4 regions of the Streptomyces sp. LN549 genome follow, and region 4 is predicted to be linked to each of the others. Evidence: riboswitches for the same ligand, from Rfam matches in the RefSeq annotation. Region 4 holds a riboswitch; each other region holds the start of a gene.

The links. A riboswitch is a leader RNA that binds a small molecule or an ion and turns the genes downstream of it on or off. The one in region 4 is predicted to bind thiamine pyrophosphate.
Region 1: it holds a riboswitch for thiamine pyrophosphate, as region 4 does, so the genes downstream of both, thiC (phosphomethylpyrimidine synthase ThiC) here and SH922_RS36775 (purine-cytosine permease family protein) in region 4, are expected to answer to the same signal.
Region 2: it holds a riboswitch for thiamine pyrophosphate, as region 4 does, so the genes downstream of both, SH922_RS29540 (thiamine ABC transporter substrate binding subunit) here and SH922_RS36775 (purine-cytosine permease family protein) in region 4, are expected to answer to the same signal.
Region 3: it holds a riboswitch for thiamine pyrophosphate, as region 4 does, so the genes downstream of both, thiO (glycine oxidase ThiO) here and SH922_RS36775 (purine-cytosine permease family protein) in region 4, are expected to answer to the same signal.

Annotation. Positions count from the first base shown of each region.
Region 1 is NZ_JAZHRI010000002.1:4,460,457-4,465,323, forward strand. It holds gene SH922_RS20080 (IclR family transcriptional regulator) at 57-827, shown strand; gene SH922_RS20085 (SsgA family sporulation/cell division regulator) at 929-1,366, shown strand; gene SH922_RS20090 (YibE/F family protein) at 1,447-2,778, opposite strand; TPP riboswitch at 2,849-2,982, shown strand; gene thiC (phosphomethylpyrimidine synthase ThiC) at 2,975-4,774, shown strand.
Region 2 is NZ_JAZHRI010000002.1:6,557,052-6,561,918, forward strand. It holds gene SH922_RS29530 (phosphatidate cytidylyltransferase) at 1-525, shown strand, start outside; gene rlmN (23S rRNA (adenine(2503)-C(2))-methyltransferase RlmN) at 630-1,736, shown strand; TPP riboswitch at 1,778-1,894, shown strand; partial or broken gene SH922_RS29540 (thiamine ABC transporter substrate binding subunit) at 1,976-3,080, shown strand; gene SH922_RS29545 (ABC transporter permease) at 3,167-4,780, shown strand; gene SH922_RS29550 (ABC transporter ATP-binding protein) at 4,783-4,867, shown strand, end outside.
Region 3 is NZ_JAZHRI010000002.1:2,319,827-2,324,693, forward strand. It holds gene thiE (thiamine phosphate synthase) at 1-379, opposite strand, end outside; gene SH922_RS10225 (Rv2175c family DNA-binding protein) at 478-843, opposite strand; gene SH922_RS10230 (NAD(P)/FAD-dependent oxidoreductase) at 913-2,094, opposite strand; TPP riboswitch at 2,306-2,418, shown strand; gene thiO (glycine oxidase ThiO) at 2,416-3,597, shown strand; gene thiS (sulfur carrier protein ThiS) at 3,594-3,824, shown strand; gene SH922_RS10245 (thiazole synthase) at 3,827-4,621, shown strand; gene pknB (Stk1 family PASTA domain-containing Ser/Thr kinase) at 4,805-4,867, shown strand, end outside.
Region 4 is NZ_JAZHRI010000002.1:8,274,893-8,279,759, reverse strand. It holds gene SH922_RS36800 (beta-N-acetylglucosaminidase domain-containing protein) at 1-626, opposite strand, end outside; gene SH922_RS36795 (ABC transporter substrate-binding protein) at 777-1,778, opposite strand; partial or broken gene SH922_RS36790 (ATP-binding protein) at 1,775-1,939, opposite strand; gene SH922_RS36785 (ROK family protein) at 1,935-2,957, shown strand; gene SH922_RS36780 (formylglycine-generating enzyme family protein) at 2,954-3,928, shown strand; TPP riboswitch at 3,973-4,066, shown strand; gene SH922_RS36775 (purine-cytosine permease family protein) at 4,056-4,867, shown strand, end outside.

The sequences.
Region 1 (4,867 bases), 3.8 Mb from region 4:
TGGGGGCGGCCCCCACAGGCGGGCTGACCGCCCGTCACCATGCCTGGGGGTGACCGTTGACCACGGCATCGAGTACCGCCGTTCCGACGTTGATCGGATCGGTGCAGCGGGCGCTGAGGCTGCTGGAGGCTGTGGGCACCCATCGCGACGGGGCTCCGGCCAAGCAGCTGGCCCGGGAAGCGGGACTTCCCCTTCCCACCGCCTACCACCTGCTGCGCACGCTGACACACGAGGGATATCTGCGCCGGGAGAACGGGGTCTTCCTCTTTGGCGCCGCCGCGGAGCGGCTGGTGGACGACGGCGCGCTGCAGAATCGTCGCAGCAGAATGACCCAGTCCCTGGGGCGGTGGCGGGACCTCATCGGCGCCCCGGTGTACTGCGCCGTCTACCGCGACGGTGAGATCGAACTCGTCGCGGTCGCGGACACCCCCGCTGCGCCGGCGGTGGAGGAGTGGGCGGCCTTCGGTGAGACGGGGCACGCCCATGCCATCGGCCAGTGCCTGCTGGGCCAGCTCGACGAGCAGGCCCGCGAGGACCACCTGGACCGGTATCCGGTACACCCGCTGACCCGCTACTCCGTGCGCGACCGCCCGGCACTTCTTGAGCGGCTGCGGTCGACCGATCGTATGGAACCTGTCATCGAACGACAGGAATACGCCCTCGGGACGGTCTGCGCGGCCATCCCGATCACGGCCGGATTCACGGCCGCCGCGGTGGCCATTTCGGTTCCTCTCGACCAGGCGGAACGGTTGCTCCCCGCAGTCGAACGACTACGTGGCGAAGTGGCCAGCCTCTTGCGTTCGTTCGTGTTCTCTATCAGTATCTGAAAAATCACTCCTTGTGATCTGCTATCGGGTGCACCACGATGGCGTCAATAGGGCCATGGGGGATCATTCCTGGCCAGATTCATCTACTGCGGGGTTGAACGATGCGCGAGTCGGTTCAAGCTGAGGTCATGATGAGCTTCCTCGTCTCCGAGGAGCTCTCTTTCCGTATCCCGGTGGAGCTCCGGTACGAGGTGTGCGATCCGTACGCGATCCGGATGACCTTCCATCTGCCCGGCGACGCCCCCGTCACCTGGGCTTTCGGCCGTGAGCTGCTGCTCGACGGTCTCAACAGCCCCAGTGGTGACGGCGATGTGCACATCGGGCCGACGGAGCCCGAAGGGCTGTCCGACGTCCACATCCGGCTCCAGGTGGGGGCTGACCGTGCGCTGTTCCGGGCCGGCACGGCACCTCTTGTGGCGTTTCTCGACCGGACGGACAAGCTCGTGCCGCTCGGGCAGGAGTGCACGCTGGGTGACTTCGAGGGCAATCTGGAAGAGGCGCTGGGGCGAATTCTGGCCGAGGAACAGAACGCCGGCTGACGAAGGCCGTGCCCATGGCCTGCATGCCGGTCGAACAGCACACCTGCCGAACGGGTGAATCGCTCTCCGTGTCCGGGCACTCAGGACCTCGCCCGGCGACGGCGTCCCCTGCCGCTCCGTACGGGCGCCGGAGCACCGGAAAACGCGGCGAGCCCGGTGCGGTCCGCGGAGACGACCAGTGCCGCGAGCGCGGTGGTCACCGGCACCGAGGCGACCAGTCCGATCGAGCCGATCAGTGTGCGCACGATCTCCTCCGCCACCAGTTCGCTGTTGGCCACCGTTCCCATGCTGCTCTGGGCGATCGAGAACAGCAGCAGCAGTGGAAGCGCGGCGCCCGCATAGGCGAGCACCAGGGTGTTGACCACCGAGGCGATGTGGTCACGCCCGATCCTGATCCCTGCCCGGTAGAGCTCCTTCGCACTCATCGTCGGATCCGCCTGGTGAAGTTCCCAGACCGCCGAGGTCTGGGTGACCGTCACATCGTCGAGCACCCCGAGGGAACCGATGATGACGCCGGCCAGCAGCAGTCCGCTCATGTCGATGTGCGGATACAGGCCGTGGATGAGGCCGGTGTTGTCATCGGTGTTCCCGCTGAGGCTCGCCCAGCCGATGAAGAGCGAGCCGAGCAGCCCGATCAGCAGCAGTGAGATCAGGGTTCCGATGACGGCGACCGAGGTGCGGGCGGTCAGCCCGTGGCAGATGTAGAGCGCGATCAGCATGATGGCGCCGGCCCCGACGACTGCCACGACCAGGGGGTTCGAGCCCTGCAGGATGGCCGGAAGGATGAACAGGGTCAGGACGGCGAACGACAGGGCGAGCGCCACCAGCGCCATGACCCCGCGCATTCTGCCCACGGCCACCACCACCAGGGCGAAGACCCCGGCCAGCAACAGCAACGGGAACTTCCGGTTCACATCGGTCACGGAGTACTGGAGGTCGTGGGGCGCGTCGGGGGCGTGCGCGAGGACCACCCCCTGTCCCTTCCGTAGTTGTCGGGGCGCGTCCGGCTGGACGACCTCGATGAATGTGCGGCCCTTGTCCTGGCCGCTCGTCACTTCGACGGTGGCCTTCTCGCACAGGCGGTCCCCGGTGGCCGGCTCGCCCGTGGGCGGCGATGTCTCACCGCTGACGGGGATCTGCGAGGCGCTCACGTCCTTGCAGTCGACCTTGCCGACGTTCACCACCTTGCCCTGCTGGGTCTGCCGGTCGAAACCGACACCGGTGCGCTCGTGCGCCGGCGCACCACCGGGCCAGAGCACCACGAGCCCGACGACGACCGCGGCCGCGAACGGAATCAGCACGGCGGCGATCACCTTGCGCAGATGGCCGGAGACGGGAGCGGCGGGGCCGTGGCTGTGCGAGTGCGCGTGCTGATGGCCCTGCGGTTCGCAGTCGTTATGAGGGGACGTCACCGGCCGATCATCGCAACAAGCAAGGGGCCCTCTGTTCAGCTTGCCGATCGGGGCGCTAGCGTGGTGGCACCTTTGCACACGCGGGAGCTCGGAGCACCGGGCTGAGAGGGCGCTGATCTCCGTACGTCCGTACGGGACAGGCTGCGCCGACCGCCGAACCTGTTACCGGGTAATGCCGGCGTAGGGAGTAGGTCTCATGACCACATCGGACGCACGCACGCCTGCCTCGAACCAGAGCGACGAGGCCGGGAAGTCCATCGGATGGCACAAGGGGTACGTCCAGGGTTCACGCCCGGACCTCCGGGTGCCGGTCCGTCAGGTGCACCTCACCAACGGCAAGGACGTGACGCTGTACGACACGTCGGGGCCGTACACCGATCCCTCGACCGAGACCGATGTCCGCCGCGGACTGGCACCTCTGCGGGAGAACTGGATCACCGCCCGCGGCGACACCGAGGAGTACACGGGACGTCCCGCACGCCCCGAGGACGACGGGCTCAAGCACACCTCACCGCGCGGGGGGCTGCGCAATCTGGACGCGGTCTTCCCGGGCCGTCCCCGCCAGCCGCGGCGCAGCCGGGACGGCCGGCCCGTCACCCAGCTCGCGTACGCCCGCCGGGGCGAGGTCACCCCGGAGATGGAGTACGTCGCGATCCGGGAGAACGTCGAGCCCGAGGTGGTGCGCGAGGAGATCGCGGCCGGCCGCGCCGTCCTGCCGGCCAACGTCAACCACCCCGAGATCGAGCCGATGATCATCGGCAAGCGGTTCCTGGTGAAGGTGAACGCCAACATCGGCAACTCCGCGGTCTCGTCCTCCATCGAGGAGGAGGTGGACAAGATGACCTGGGCGACCAAGTGGGGCGCCGACACGGTCATGGATCTGTCCACCGGACGCAACATCCACACCACCCGTGAGTGGGTTCTTCGCAACTCCCCCGTTCCGATCGGCACCGTGCCGCTCTACCAGGCCCTGGAGAAGGTCGACGGCAGGGCGGAGGAGCTGACCTGGGAGATCTACAAGGACACCGTCATCGAGCAGGCCGAGCAGGGTGTCGACTACATGACGGTTCACGCCGGCGTGCGCCTGCCGTACGTGCCGCTGACGGCCCGCCGCAAGACGGGGATCGTCTCCCGAGGCGGCTCGATCATGGCGGCATGGTGCCTCGCGCACCACAAGGAGTCGTTCCTCTACGAGAACTTCGAGGAGCTCTGCGAGATCCTCGCCTCGTACGACGTGACGTACTCCCTGGGTGACGGGCTGCGTCCCGGGTCGATCGCGGATGCCAACGACGAGGCACAGTTCGCTGAACTGCGTACGCTCGGCGAACTGAACACCGTCGCCAAGCGGTTCGGTGTCCAGACCATGATCGAGGGTCCGGGCCACGTCCCGATGCACAAGATCAAGGAGAACATCGACCTCCAGCAGGAGATCTGCGAGGAGGCGCCGTTCTACACGCTCGGCCCGCTGACGACCGATGTTGCGCCGGCGTACGACCACATCACCTCGGGCATCGGCGCCGCGATGATCGCCTGGTGGGGGACGGCGATGCTCTGCTACGTGACACCCAAGGAGCACCTCGGTCTGCCCAACCGGGACGACGTGAAGACCGGGGTCATCACCTACAAGATCGCGGCCCATGCGGCAGACCTCGCCAAGGGGCATCCGGGGGCGCAGGAGTGGGACGACGCGCTGTCGGACGCCCGGTTCGAGTTCCGCTGGGAGGACCAGTTCAACCTGGCCCTCGACCCGGACACGGCACGGGAGTTCCACGACGAGACGCTGCCGGCCGAGCCGGCGAAGACGGCGCACTTCTGCTCGATGTGCGGCCCGAAGTTCTGCTCGATGAAGATCTCCCAGAAGATCCGTGACGAGCACGGCGACGGGGCCACGGCTGTCCACACCGAATTCGACGCGGAGGCGCTGGCCGGCATGGCGGTGAAGTCCGAGGAGTTCGCCGCCCGGGGCAACCGGGTGTACCTCCCGGTGGCGGACTGACACCTGCATGGCAGGCGCTGTTCCGGATGGCCCCGAGGGCCGTCCGGAACAGCGCTCGGAGGCCTGGAGGAATGATCCGACGGCGCGTCAAGA
Region 2 (4,867 bases), 1.7 Mb from region 4:
CGGATGACCGAGCCACCGGAGGGCTACCTCAGGGACGTCACGGCCGGAGTCTTCGCCGCGTTCTACGTGCCGTTCCTGGCGACCTTCGTCGCCATGCTCCTGACCGCCGACGACGGACCCCAGCGGGTGCTGACCTTCCTGCTGCTGACCGTGGTCAGCGACACGGGTGCGTACGCCGTCGGCTGGCGGTTCGGCAAGAACAAGCTCGCACCGCGCATCAGCCCCGGAAAGACCCGCGAGGGCCTGTTCGGAGCCGTGGCCTTCGCGATGGTGGCCGGTGCGCTGTGCATGCAGTTCATGATCGACGACGGCACCTGGTGGCAGGGGCTGCTGCTCGGCCTCGCGGTCGCCGCCAGCGCCACTCTGGGCGACCTGGGCGAGTCCATGATCAAGCGGGATCTCGGGATCAAGGACATGGGCACGCTGCTGCCCGGGCACGGCGGCATCATGGACCGGCTCGACTCGCTCCTGCCGACCGCGCCGGTGGTCTGGCTACTGCTGGTGATTTTCGTCGGCTCCGGCTGACAAGCGACTAGGTCACCCCTTCTGACCTGCGTTTTTACGAGTGAGGGTCCGTTGTCCACAGGGCGGCGGGCCCTCACTGTTCTGTCTGCGACACTGGAAGAACCATGCCTAAGCCCGGAGAACTCACTTTCGTCGCGCCCCGCGGAGCCAAGAAGCCGCCGCGGCACCTCGCCGACCTCACGCCCGCCGAGCGCAAGGAAGCCGTCGCCGCGATCGGCGAAAAGCCGTTCCGCGCCCAGCAGCTCTCGCAGCACTACTTCGCGCGGTACGCGCACGACCCGTCGGAGTGGACCAACATTCCGGCCGGATCGAGGGACAAGCTCGCCGAGGCGATGTTCCCCGACCTGATGTCCGTGGTCCGGCACATCAGCTGTGACGACGACACCACCCGCAAGACGCTGTGGAAGCTGCACGACGGGACGCTGGTCGAGTCCGTCCTGATGCGCTACCCCGAGCGCGTCACGATGTGCATCTCCTCGCAGGCCGGCTGCGGCATGAACTGCCCGTTCTGCGCCACCGGACAGGCCGGTCTCGACCGCAACCTGTCGACCGCCGAGATCGTCCACCAGATCGTCGACGGCATGCGCGCGCTGCGTGACGGCGAGGTCCCGGGCGGGCCGGCCCGGCTCTCCAACATCGTCTTCATGGGCATGGGCGAGCCGCTCGCCAACTACAACCGCGTGGTCGGCGCGATCCGCCGGCTGACCGACCCCGAGCCCGACGGCCTCGGGCTCTCGCAGCGCGGGATCACGGTCTCCACCGTCGGCCTCGTCCCCGCCATGCTCCGCTTTGCCGACGAGGGGTTCAAGTGCCGCCTCGCCGTCTCGCTGCACGCGCCGGACGACGAGCTGCGCGACACCCTTGTGCCGGTGAACACCCGGTGGAAGGTCCGCGAGGTACTGGACGCGGCGTGGGAGTACGCGGAGAAGTCCGGCCGCCGCATCTCCATCGAGTACGCCCTGATCCGCGACATCAACGACCAGGCGTGGCGGGGCGACCGGCTCGGCCGGCTCCTCAAGGGCAAGCGGGTCCACGTCAACCTGATCCCGCTGAACCCGACGCCCGGCTCGAAGTGGACCGCCTCGCGGCCCGAGGACGAGAAGGCGTTCGTCGAGGCGATCGCCTCCCACGGCGTGCCGGTGACCGTCCGGGACACCCGCGGACAGGAGATCGACGGGGCCTGCGGACAGCTGGCGGCATCCGAGCGCTGAGGCGGAAACCAGGCGTGTAGCCTGGGCTCGAATTCAACTTCATATTCCGACAGGGGAGCGCCACAGCGCTGAGAGTGCGGCACCAAGGACAGGTTGGCCGCAGACCCTCTGAACCTCGCCCGGGTCATTCCGGGTAGGAAGTTCGGACCTTACTCAAGCTGTTGCGCCCTGCCCGCTTCCGGTTTCCACCGGTGCGGGCAGGGCCGCGTCTCTTCCTGGTCACCCCCAGGAGGAATCACATGAGCACCACCAAGAAGATCGCGCTGACGGCCGTCGCCGCCGCGCTCGGCGCGACCGCACTCGCCGGATGCGGAAGCTCCGACGACTCGGCCGCCGGCACCGGCGGAACCAAGGGCACCGGCTCCAAGACCGTCACCCTCGTCAGCCACGACTCCTTCAACGCCTCCAAGAACGTGCTGAAGGAGTTCACCCGGGAGACCGGCTACACCGTCAAGGTGCTGAAGAGCGGGGACGCGGGCGCCGCCCTCAACCAGGAGATCCTGACCAAGGGATCGCCCCGCGGCGATGTGTTCTTCGGCGTCGACAACACCCTGCTCTCGCGTGCCCTCGACAACGGCCTGTTCACCTCGTACAAGGCAAAGGGAATCGACCAGGTCGCCGCCGGCGTTCAGCTGGACGCGGAGAAGCACCGGGTCACCCCGGTCGACACCGGCGACATCTGCGTCAACTACGACAAGAAGTACTTCGCCGACAAGAAGCTCGCGCCGCCACAGTCCTTCGACGACCTGGCGAAGCCCGCGTACAAGAACCTCCTCGTCACCGAGAACGCCGCGACCTCCTCGCCCGGCCTCGGCTTCCTCCTCGGCACGGTCGCCACGTACGGCGAGGACGGCTACCAGGACTACCTGGAAGAAGCTGAAGGACAACGGCGTCAAGGTCGTCGACGGCTGGGAGCAGGCGTACAACGAGGAGTTCTCCGGCTCCGCCGGCGGCAAGAAGGCCAAGGCCGACAGGCCGCTCGTCGTCAGCTACGCCTCCAGCCCGCCCGTCGAGGTGCTGTACGCGGATCCGCAGCCGAAGACGGCCCCGACCGGGGTCGCCACCGCGACGTGCTTCCGCCAGATCGAGTTCGCAGGCCTGCTCGACGGAGCGAAGAACGAGGCGGGCGGCAAGGCCCTGCTGGACTTCCTGATCAGCAAGAAGTTCCAGGAGGACATGCCGCTCAACATGTTCGTCAGCCCGGTCACCAAGGGCGCGAAGGTGCCGGACCTCTTCACGGAGTTCGGTGCCACGGTCGACAAGCCGACGACCGTCGCCCCGGACGAGATCGCCAAGAACCGTGAGCAGTGGGTCCAGTCATGGTCCTCGCTCGTAGTGAAGTAGCGAAGACTCCCGTACGCGGACCGGGCGCGCGCGGGAAATCCGCGCGCGCCCGGGCACGGCGCGGGAGCGCGGTGCGGCTCGGACTGATGGCCGTGCCCGTCGCCTTCTTCGCGCTGTTCTTCGCCTACCCCGTCATCGCCATCGTCGGACGCGGGCTCAAGGCAGACGGGGTGTGGCAGTTCGGACGGTTCGGCGAGGTGCTGAGCCGGCCGGACATCCAGGACGTTCTCTGGTTCACCTGCTGGCAGGCGCTCGCCTCGACCGCGCTGACCCTGCTGATCGCCCTGCCGGGCGCCTATGTGTTCGCCCGGTTCGACTTCCCGGGCAAGCAGCTGCTGCGGGCGATCGTCACCGTGCCGTTCGTGCTGCCGACCGTCGTCGTGGGTACCGCGTTCCTTGCGTTGCTGGGGCGCGGCGGACTGCTCGACGAGCTCTGGGGCGTACGGCTCGACACCACGGTGTGGGCGATCCTGCTGGCACACGTCTTCTTCAACTACGCCGTCGTCGTGCGTACCGTCGGCGGGCTCTGGTCGCAGCTCGACCCCCGTCAGGAGGAGGCCGCACGGGTCCTCGGCGCGGGACGTTTCGCCGCTTGGCGCCGTGTCACCCTTCCCGCGCTCGGCCCCGCCGTGGCCGCCGCCGCGCTGATGGTCTTCCTTTTCACGTTCACCTCCTTCGGTGTCGTCCAGATCCTGGGCGGCCCCGGATTCTCCACGCTGGAGGTGGAGATCTACCGGCAGACCGCGCAGCTGCTGGCCCTGCCCACGGCCGCGGTCCTGACCCTGGTGCAGTTCGCCGCGGTCGGCGCCATCCTCGTGGTGCACGCCTGGACCGTACGGCGCAGGGAGACCGCACTGAAGCTGGTCGACCCGGCTCAGACCGCCCGCAGGCCGCGCGGCGCGGGGCAGTGGGCGCTGCTCGGCGGAGTGCTGCTGACCGTGCTGGTGCTGATCCTGCTGCCGCTCGCCGTTCTGGTGGAGCGGTCGGTCGACGTGTCGGGCGGTCACGGATTCGCGTACTACCGGGCGCTGGCGTCGGCGGAGATGAACAGCGGTACGTTCCTGGTCGCGCCCCTGGAAGCGATCGCGAACTCGCTGCGCTACGCCGTGGTCGCGACCCTCATCGCGCTGGTCGTCGGCGGACTGGCCGCGGCAGCCCTGACCCGGAAGGCGGGCCGGCTCGTCCGGGGCTTCGACGCGCTGCTGATGCTGCCCCTCGGGGTCTCCGCCGTCACCGTCGGCTTCGGCTTCCTGATCACCCTCGACGAACCACCGCTGGACCTGCGGACCTCCTGGATCCTGGTGCCGCTCGCCCAGGCGCTGGTCGGGGTGCCCTTCGTCGTACGCACCATGCTGCCGGTCCTCAGAGCGGTGGACGGGCGGCTGCGCGAAGCCGCCGCGGTGCTGGGCGCCTCGCCGCTGCGGGCCTGGCGCGAGGTGGACCTCCCGCTGGTGCGCCGGGCGTTGCTGGTCGCCGCCGGATTCGCGTTCGCCGTGTCCCTCGGCGAGTTCGGGGCCACCGTGTTCATCGCGCGGCCGGACAACCCGACACTCCCGGTGGCCGTCGCCCGGCTGCTGGGGCGGTCCGGGGAGCTCAACTACGGCCAGGCGATGGCCCTCAGCACCATCCTGATGCTTGTGTGCGCGGTGTCGCTGCTGCTGCTCGAACGTATCCGCACCGACCGATCCGGGGAGTTCTAGAGATGCTGACACTCGAATCGGCCACCGTCCGCTTCGGCGAGCGCGCGGCGCTCGACGCGGTGGACCTGGAGGTCGCCGAGCACGAGA
Region 3 (4,867 bases), 6.0 Mb from region 4:
GTTCGGCGACGGCCGCGTCGACCTCGGACTCGGCATGGGTGGAGCGGCCGATGACCACGTCCCCGCCGATGATCGCGCGTGCGGCCGGGACCGGCAGGTCGCCCTGGCCCAGGTGCAGCACGTCGGAACCGATGGCGTGGGCGACGTCGGCCCGGTCGTTGACCGCGAGGAGCTTGCCGTGGCGCTTGCAAGCGTCGGCGAAGACCGCGAGGTGTTCGAGTTCCTCGGCCGCCTCCATGCCCTTGTCGCGCAGCTGGATGATGTCCACGCCACTGGAGAGAACCGCGTCGAGGAACGCGGGAAGGTCACCCTGGCGCCGGCGGGCGTCCGTGCACAGGTAGAGCCGGGCATCGGACAGCAGCGCGCGAGGCGTGGACATGGTGCGGTTCCCCCCGGGGAAGGCGATGACGGTGGTTCGGTGGTACGCGCGGGATGCGGGCCGCACCGTGCGGCCCGCATCCCCCGTGCGGCTGTCGGTCAGACGGCGAGCGCCTGGGCGCGGCGCTTCACCTCCGTGCCGCGATTCTCACTCAGCGCCTGCGCGGGCGTGCCCGGCAGGCTCGGGTCGGGCGTGAAGAGCCATTCCAGCATCTCCGCGTCGGAGTAGCCGTCGTCCCTCAGGAGCGTCAGGGTCCCCGAAAGGCCCTTGACCACCTTGTCGCCGTCAATGAAGGCGGCAGGCACCTGGAGCGCCCGGTTCTCACCGCGTCGTACGGCAATGAGCTGGCCGTCCCTGACCATCTGGCGCACGCGCGTCACCTGGACATCGAACATTTCGGCGATGTCGGGAAGGTGGAGCCAGGCAGGGACGAGAGCATCGATCTTTGCGTCAATCTCGGTCACGGGGACAAGCGTGCCATCCCGGACCGACAGTCGGTACCCGGGCCGCCCGTACGGGGGCCGGATACGCCGTCAGAGCGTGGCCGACTTCAGGGGTGCGGAGGGGTCGGCGACCCGCTCCGGGTCGAGCTCCGCCCCCGATTCGACGAGTTTGCGCCCCTGCGCCAGATCGCGCGGACGGCCGACCGCCAGTACGGCGACGAGCGCTCCGGCGCGCAGCCAGCACACCGTCCACGTGGGTTCGGCCGGATCGCCGCGCCACACCAGGGTGTCGGCCCCCGTGTGGTGGCCCGCGTACTGGACGAAGCGGCCGAACTGCTCGGACCAGAAGTAGGGCACAGGGTCGTAGACCGGGGGCTGCCCGTCGCCCTCCGGAGTGGCGGCGGTGACGGCGGCGGCGACGGTCCGGGGCCCCTGGAGGGCGTTGTCCCAGTGGTGGACGAGCAGCCGCTCGCCGTACCGGGCCGAAGGGAACGAGGCGCAGTCCCCGACCGCGTACACATCGGGGAGCGAGGTGCGCAGTGACGCGTCCGCGGTCACCGACCCGTCCGGGCCGAGCTCGATCCCCGATCCGGCCAGCCAGCCGGTCGCGGGCCGGGCGCCGATGCCGACGACGACCGCGTCCGCCGGGATCGCACGGCCGTCCGCCAGGACCACGCGGCCGGCTTCGATGCGGTCGACCCTGGCACCGGTGAGGAGTCCGGCGCCGCTCTCGGCGTACCAGCCGGTCATGGGGGCCGCCACCTCGGCGGGCAGGGCGCCGGCGAGCGGGTGCTCGGCGGCCTCGACGACGGTGACCGCACAGCCGGCCGCGCGGGCCGCGGTGGCGAACTCGGCGCCGATCCAGCCCGCACCGACGACCACGACGTCGTGCTGCTGTTCGAGGACCGGCCGCAGCCGGGCGGCGTCGTCCAGCGTGCGCAGGAGGTGGACGCCCGGGACGCCCTCGGTGCCGGGCAGCATCAGGGGCTCGGCACCGGTGGCGACGACCAGGACGTCGTACGGGACGGGCCCGTCCGGAGTGTCCAGTTCGTGGTCGCCCGCGCGCAGCGCGGTCACGTCGAGGCCGAGCCGCAGGGTGAGGTCCAGCGCCTCGAAGTCGATGTCGAAGGCCGAGTCCTCGGCCTTGCCGAGAAGGACCGCCTTCGACAGCGGGGGCCGGTCGTACGGCTGGTGCGGTTCGGCGCCGATCAGCGTGACGGGGCCGGTGAAGCCCTGTTCGCGCAGGGCCACCGCGGTCTGTACGCCCGCCATGCCCGCTCCGGCGATCACGACGCGGCGGCTCTGCCGCGGCTCTGTCTGCTGTTGTCCGGTCTGCTCGTCCACCCGACCACCTTAAGCACCCTGACGGGCCGTCAGGAAGATGCTTCCCGGCTCACCGCTGCCGGACCACCGTGCGCGTGCCCCGCTCACGGCACCGGCTCCCCTTGCCGGGGGCGCGGGGCAGAGGTTTAGGGTAGCCGTGCAGATTACTCGCGGGAGTCCGGTCGTACCGGGCTGAGAGGGAGGCTGGACGGCCTTCGACCGTACGAACCTGATCCGGGTCATGCCGGCGAAGGGAGGGGCTGGACGCCCATGCGCACGCACCGTACGAACGGGTCCGACGTCCTCGTCATCGGGGGCGGCATCATCGGCCTGGTGACCGCCTGGCGGGCCGCGCAGCGCGGCCTGACCACCGCGGTCGTCGATCCCGAACCGGGCGGCGGCGCAGCCCAGGTCGCGGCGGGGATGCTGGCAGCCGTCACCGAACTCCACTACGGCGAGGCGATGCTGCTCGGCCTCAACGTCGCCTCCGCCGCGCGCTATCCGGCGTTCGCGGCCGAGCTGGAGGCGGCGAGCGGACAGGACATCGGATTTCGCACCTGCGGCACCCTGGCCGTCGCGCTCGATGCCGACGACCGCGCCCAGATGCGGGAACTCCACGCCCTGCACCGTCGCTCGGGCCTGAAGTCGGAGTGGCTCACCGGCCGGGAGTGCCGCCGCCTCGAGCCGATGCTCGCACCGGGCATACGCGGCGGGCTGCGGGTCGACGGCGACCACCAGGTCGACCCGCGACGGCTGGCCGCCGCACTGCTGACGGCGTGCGAACGGGCGGGGGTCGTCCTCCACCGCCAACGGGCCGAGCGGCTCTCGGTCACGGCCGACCGGGCCACCGGAGTCGTACTGGCCGACGGTACGCAGCCGGCGGCCGATCAGGTCGTGCTCGCCGCGGGCAGCCTCAGCGGCCGGCTCGCGGGGGTGCCGGAGCACATCCTGCCCCCGGTCCGCCCGGTGAAGGGCCAGGTGCTGCGGCTGACCGTGCCCACCACGTACGCCCCCTTCCTCTCCCGCACCGTGCGGGCCGTGGTCCGGGGCAGCCACGTCTACCTCGTGCCGCGTGATAACGGGGAGCTGGTCATCGGCGCCACCAGCGAGGAGATGGGCTGGGACACCACGGTCACGGCGGGCGGTGTGTACGAGCTGCTGCGCGACGCGCACGAACTGGTGCCGGGCGTCACCGAGCTGCCGCTCACCGAGACCCGCGCCGGCCTGCGCCCCGCCTCCCCCGACAACGCCCCACTGCTCGGCCGCACCGCACTGCCCGGCCTCCATCTCGCCACCGGTCACCACCGCAACGGGGTGCTGCTCACCCCCGTCACCGGGGACGCCATGGCGCAGCTGCTGGCGGACGGCGATCTGCCCGAGGTGGCCCGCCCCTTCTCCCCCGGCCGCTTCTCGCCCGCCGCCGCCCCCGCACCTCAGGAGCAGCCCGCATGACCACGCCCACTCCCCCTTCCGTTCCGGTCTCCGTCTCCGTGAACGGCGAGACCGTCGCCATCGCGCCGGGCACCACCCTGGATGCCCTGGTCGCCTCGCTGACCAGCGCGTCCTCGGGCGTCGCGGCCGCCCTGAACGAGACCGTCGTGCCGCGCGGCCAGTGGCCCGCTGCCGCGCTCACCGACGGCGACCGGGTCGAGGTCCTCACCGCGGTCCAGGGCGGCTGACCATGTCCGACGACCTCTTCGCCCTCGGGGACACCTCTTTCGGCTCCCGGCTGATCATGGGGACGGGCGGGGCACCCAGCCTGGACGTGCTGGAGCGGTCCCTGACCGCCTCGGGCACCGAGCTGACGACCGTGGCGATGCGCCGGCTCGACCCGACCGTGCAGGGCTCCGTGCTCTCCGTGCTGGAGAAGCTCTCCATCCGCGTGCTGCCGAACACGGCGGGCTGCTTCACGGCGGGCGAGGCCGTGCTCACCGCCCGGCTCGCTCGCGAGGCGCTCGGCACCGACTGGGTCAAGCTGGAGGTGGTGGCGGACGAGCGCACCCTGCTGCCCGACCCCATCGAACTGCTGGACGCCGCGGAGACGCTGGTGGACGACGGCTTCACCGTCCTGCCGTACACGAACGACGACCCGGTGCTGGCCCGGAAACTGGAGGATGTCGGGTGCGCGGCGATCATGCCGCTCGGCTCCCCCATCGGCTCCGGTCTGGGCATCCGGAACCCGCACAACTTCCAGCTGATCGTCGAGCAGGCGCAGGTCCCGGTGATCCTGGACGCGGGCGCCGGCACGGCGTCGGACGCGGCGCTCGCCATGGAGCTGGGATGTGCGGCCGTGATGCTGGCGTCGGCGGTGACCCGGGCCCAGGAACCCGAGCTGATGGCCGCCGCGATGCGCCACGCGGTGGAGGGCGGGCGGCTCGCGTACCGCGCGGGGCGGATCCCTCGCCGCCACTTCGCCGAGGCGTCGTCACCGACGGCGGGGCGGGCGGTGCTGGATCCGGAGCGCCCGGCGTTCTGAGCCCGGGGGCCCGGCCGGTGCGTGAGGCGGATCTCATGTCCCGGCCCCGGCACGTTCCGGCCCCGGGGCACGGCCGTTCCGTGGCTGCGGATCGCATGTCCCTGTCACGGCTCGGCTGCAGTTGGGCCCCGGGATCGCCCCGGCCCGTCGGCCGTGTCCGCGGTGGCTCGTAGACTCGCCTGCGTGGATACGACCCTCCAGGACCCTCTCGTCGGGCAGCTGCTCGACGGCCGCTACCGCGTCGAT
Region 4 (4,867 bases):
TTGGGCGCGTAGATGTAGGTGTTGGCCTTCACGTCGCCGTAGAAGTCCATCTGGTCGAGCCGCTCGGCGTGTGTCCACGGCGTTCCGTAGAAGCCCTCGATGGTGCCGCGCAGCGGCATGGAGGGGAAGTCCGCGGCCTGCACGCCGGCGACCTTCCAGCCATGGCCGGCGCGTGTGAACAGCTGGCGCAGTGTCTGCACGGCGTAGAACTGTCCGGCGGCGTCCGTACCGCCGAGGGCTGCCACCGAGCCGGCCCCGGAGACCCGCAGGGCGTATCCCTCGGCGTGGTCGGGGGCCGCCGTGCTGCCGAGTACGCGGGCGATGTCCGGGCGGGCGGCGGAACCGAGGCGCACGGTGAGCAGGCCCACGGCGGCCGGCGGGACGTGACCGGGTGTCACGATGTCGACCCGGCCGACGCCGTGTGCCTTGAGTTCGGTGACGAGGCGGTCGAGCGCCGCGGCGTCCGTCCCGTCGTCGGCGACGACGAGCACCCGACCGGTGACCGTGGCGTCGGATCCGGAGCGGCCGATGGACTGCGGGGCGGGTGAGACCGCCGGGAGGGCGGTGGCGGCGGTGCCTGGCGGATCGGCCGGTCGGGCTGCACCGGCCGGCGATGCCAGGCACATCACGGCGGTTGCCGTGGCCAGCAGGCAGGCGAGCGTGGTCACATCGCGACGTCGCACAGAGTCTCCAAGTGGTCTAAACCAGCGAAGTGTTCAGGAGAATCCCGCACCGAAGCGGGGGGCGTCAAGGACTTTCGTGCGATCCTGTTTGGTCTAGACGTTTACTTGTGTTGGATACCGAGTGGTCGATGGGCGGGCCGTCCGACCGACCCCGCCTGCCTGGGGCGGCGGAGCCGGTCGAGTGGCTCGCAGGTCAGCGGATGTCGAGCGCCACCTCCGAGGGGACCAGACGCGTCCCGTCGGCCAGCCGGAAGTCCAGCGTGATCCGGTGCGCGCCGGGCGCCGCGTCCGCGGTGGCGCGCACGGCCACCCGCTGGGCACCACTCTGGGTTCCGCGCACCTTGAGCGTGCCGCTCGCCGGCTCCAGGAGGACTCCGTCAGGTGCGGTGGCGATACGCCTCCACGGTGCGGCCGCCCGACCCGGAGTACGCGAGCGACCCCGAGGTCCTGGGTCTCGCTGATCTCCTTGAGATCGGGCACCTTCTTCTTCCTCGTGTCGATCAGCGGGTACCAGGTGGCCGCCGCGTCGACCTGGCCGGAGGAGAACGCGGTGACGACGGTCGAGGCGTCCATCGCGACCTTGGTGACGTCGTCGGGCTTCAGACCGGCCTCGCTCAGCGCCAGGTCGAGGATCATGTCGCCGGAGGTCCCTTCGGCGACGGCCACCTTCTTGCCCTTGAGGTCAGCCGGCTTCTCGATGCCGGAACCGGGCCGGGCGATGACCCGGTCGGCGAGGCCCAGCATGTTGACGGAGACGATGGAGGCGCGGCCGGAGGCGGGCAGCCACAGTGCGCCCGGGCCGAGGTAGCCGAAGTCCAGGTTGCCGGTTCCCAGAGCTGTGACCTGAAGCGGTCCGTTGGTGAAGGCCCTCAGCTCGGGGGTGACGCCCGCCTTCTTCCACAGCCCCTGCTTCTGGGCGACGGCCAGCGCGACGGAGCCGCTGTAGTCGGCGATGTAGCCGAACTTCACCTTCTGCGGCCCGCCGTTCGCCGCGTCCGATGAGGAGCCACTCCCGCAACCGGAGGCCGTGGAGACGAGCGCCAGGGCCAGGAACAGGCTCGCCGTACAGCGGCGGACGGTACGGATCGACTTCATGACAGCATTCCTTCGAGCGGGGCGGGCTGGTGGTGGACGGCGTTCCACACCTGGGCACGCAGTTCGGCGAACTCGGGCGACAGGCGCTGTTCCTCGGTACGCGGATAGGGCAGCGTGACCGGGATGATCGTGTGGATGCGGCCGGGGCGGGCCGCCATGACGAAGGCCCCCGACCCCGAGCAGCCGCGCGGCCGCGGCAGGCCGGCCCTGGAGATCTCGCTCAACTCCCGCGGCGCCGAGCTGATCGGCATCGATCTCCAGCGCCACCACATCCACGTGGTCGTGGCCAACTGCGCCCATGAGATCGTCGGCCGCCACAGCGCCCCCGTCCCGGCGGACAGCGGCGCGGCCGAACGTGCCGCACAGGCGATCCGCGCCGTCGAGGACCTGGTGCGGCGCGAGAACATCAGCCTCGCCCCCATCGCGGGCATCGGCCTCGGCCTTCCCGGCTTCGTGCAGAACCCGGCCTCCAGTGACCCGCGCACCATGACCCCGTTCGCCGGCCATGTCGCGAAGGAGCTGGGCCGGCACTTCGACGCCCCCGTGCTCACCGACAACAACTCCCGGCTCGCGGCTCTCGCCGAGGTGACCTGGGGCGCGGCGCGCGGGATCGAGAACGCCGTCTATCTGCGCTGGTCGGAAGGGGTCGGTGGCGGACTCGTCGTCAACGGCGCACTGGTCCACGGCGCTCATGGCACCGCCGGGGAGATCGGCCACACCAGCTGCGCCCCCGAGGGAAAGCCCTGCCACTGCGGTGGCCGGGGCTGTCCGGAGGGCCTCATCTCCGTCCCCGCCCTGCTCGCCGCCTGCGCCGATCGCGGAGTGACGGCCGCGGACACCGCGGAACTGATCGCGCTCGCCGCCGAGGGGCAGCCGGACACGGCCGAGGTGATCCGGACCGCGGCCGTCGTCGCGGGGCGGGTGCTCGCGGCCCTCGCCGCCCAGGTCGACCCCGAGTGCATCGTCGTCTACGGGGAACCGGCGTCCCTCGACGCTCTCGTCCTCACACCGATCCGGGAGCAACTCGCCGCACTGTCCCTGCCGTCCGCACCTCGCACCATCGAGGTACGCGGATCCACCCTCGGCGGCGATGCGGCCGCGCTCGGCGGGGTGGCACTACTGCTGCGCACCACCGGCCAGGACCTGGCGGAGCTGCTGGACGGGGGCACCTCGCGGTGAACGCCTGCTGCGGGCCCGCCCGCGAGAACGCCGCGGCGGCCACGACCGCCACGGCCACTCCCCCGGCGGACTTCCCCGTACCCGAGCGCCGTCCCGCCGACCTGCTCCGCGGCATGGTCGCGGTGCCCGGTGGTCCGTTCCTGATGGGCGGCGAGGACGAGGACGCGTTCCCGGCCGACGGAGAGGGACCGGTACGGGAGGTGACCGTCGCCCCGTTCCACATCGACGCGGCCGCCGTGACCAACGCCCGCTTCGCCGTCTTCGTCAAGGCCACCGGCTATCGCACCGAGGCCGAACTCAGCGGCTGGTCCTATGTGTTCGGCTCCTTCGTCCCGCAGGAGGCCCGGCACGCCGTACTGCCGGGCACCGTGCCCGGCGCCCCCTGGTGGCGTGCGGTGACCGGAGCGCACTGGCGCGCCCCCGAGGGACCCGGCACCTCGATCGGCGACCGCCGCGACCACCCGGTGGTCCACATGTCGTGGCACGACGCGACGGTGTACGCCCGCTGGGCCGGCAAGCGGCTGCCCACCGAGGCCGAGTGGGAGAAGGCGGCCCGCGGCGGACTCGTCCGGGCCCGCTTTCCCTGGGGCGACGAGCTGACCCCGAACGGCCGGCACCGCTGCAACATCTGGCAGGGCGACTTCCCCGTACGCAACACGCGCGAGGACGGCTTCACGGGCACCGCGCCCGCCAAGGCGTACGCCCCCAACGGCTTCGGCCTCCACAACACCTCGGGCAACGTCTGGGAGTGGTGCGCCGACCGGTTCAGCGCCGACTGGCACGCCGAGGACCGCCCGGAGACCCGCTCCGACCCCCTCGGGCCACCGCACGGCGAGAGCCGGGTGCTGCGCGGCGGCTCGTACCTGTGCCACCGCTCGTACTGCAACCGCTACCGGATCGCCGCCCGGACCTCGAACACCCCTGACAGCACGACCGGACACGGCGGGTTCCGCTGCGCGCTCACCGTCTGACCCCCCGCATCGCGAGCCGCGCACATCCGGCTATCCTGGCCGCCGCACCGGACACGGGGTGCCCCTCAAGGGGCTGAGAACACACCCGTCGAACCTGAACCAGTTAGCACTGGCGGAGGGATGTCTCATGTCATTGCCGTATGCCCAGGACCAGCGCGCAGCGGTCGAAGCACGACCCGCGTTCGACGGGCGCATGCCCACCGCCCCCGGCGATCTGCGCATCGAGGCGCACGGCATAGCCCCCGTGCCCGAGGACCGCCGCTACGGCGGACCCGGCCGGCTGTTCACCGTCTGGTTCGCCCCCAACCTGACCATGACCGGGGTCTTCACCGGCACGGTCGGCATCGCGCTGGGCCTGGACTTCACCACGGCGCTCGCCGCCGTCGTGCTCGGCACGCTCGTGGGCGCCGTACCCACCGCATATCTGGGCACCTGGGGCAGCCAGACCGGCGCCGGTCAGCTCCCGCTCGCGCGGCTGGCGTTCGGCCGCGGTGTCGTACTGCCGGGCGCGCTGCAGTGGCTGTCGTCCATCGCCTGGGACGCGCTGATCGGCCTGTTCGGCGGAGACGCGCTGGCCCAGCTGTGCGGCTGGCCGTTCTGGCTCGGCGTGCTGGTCATGATGGCCGCCCAGGGCGCACTCGGCGTCCTGGGGTACGAGGTGATCCACCGGCTCCAGACAGTGATGACCTTCACTCTGGCCGCCGCCTTCATCGTGCTCGCCACGAAACTCCTGCACGGCGTGCACCCAGTCGCCAACGGCTCGGTACACGGTGCCGACCGGGCGGGCGCGTTCGTGCTGACGTGCACCATCGCCCTGAGCCTGGCGCTGTCCTGGGCGCCGTACGCCAGCGACTTCAGCCGCTATCTGCCGCGCACCGCGTCCCGGCCGCGCATGTTCTGGTGCACGTTGCTCGGCATCAGTGTCTCCTTCGTGGCGGT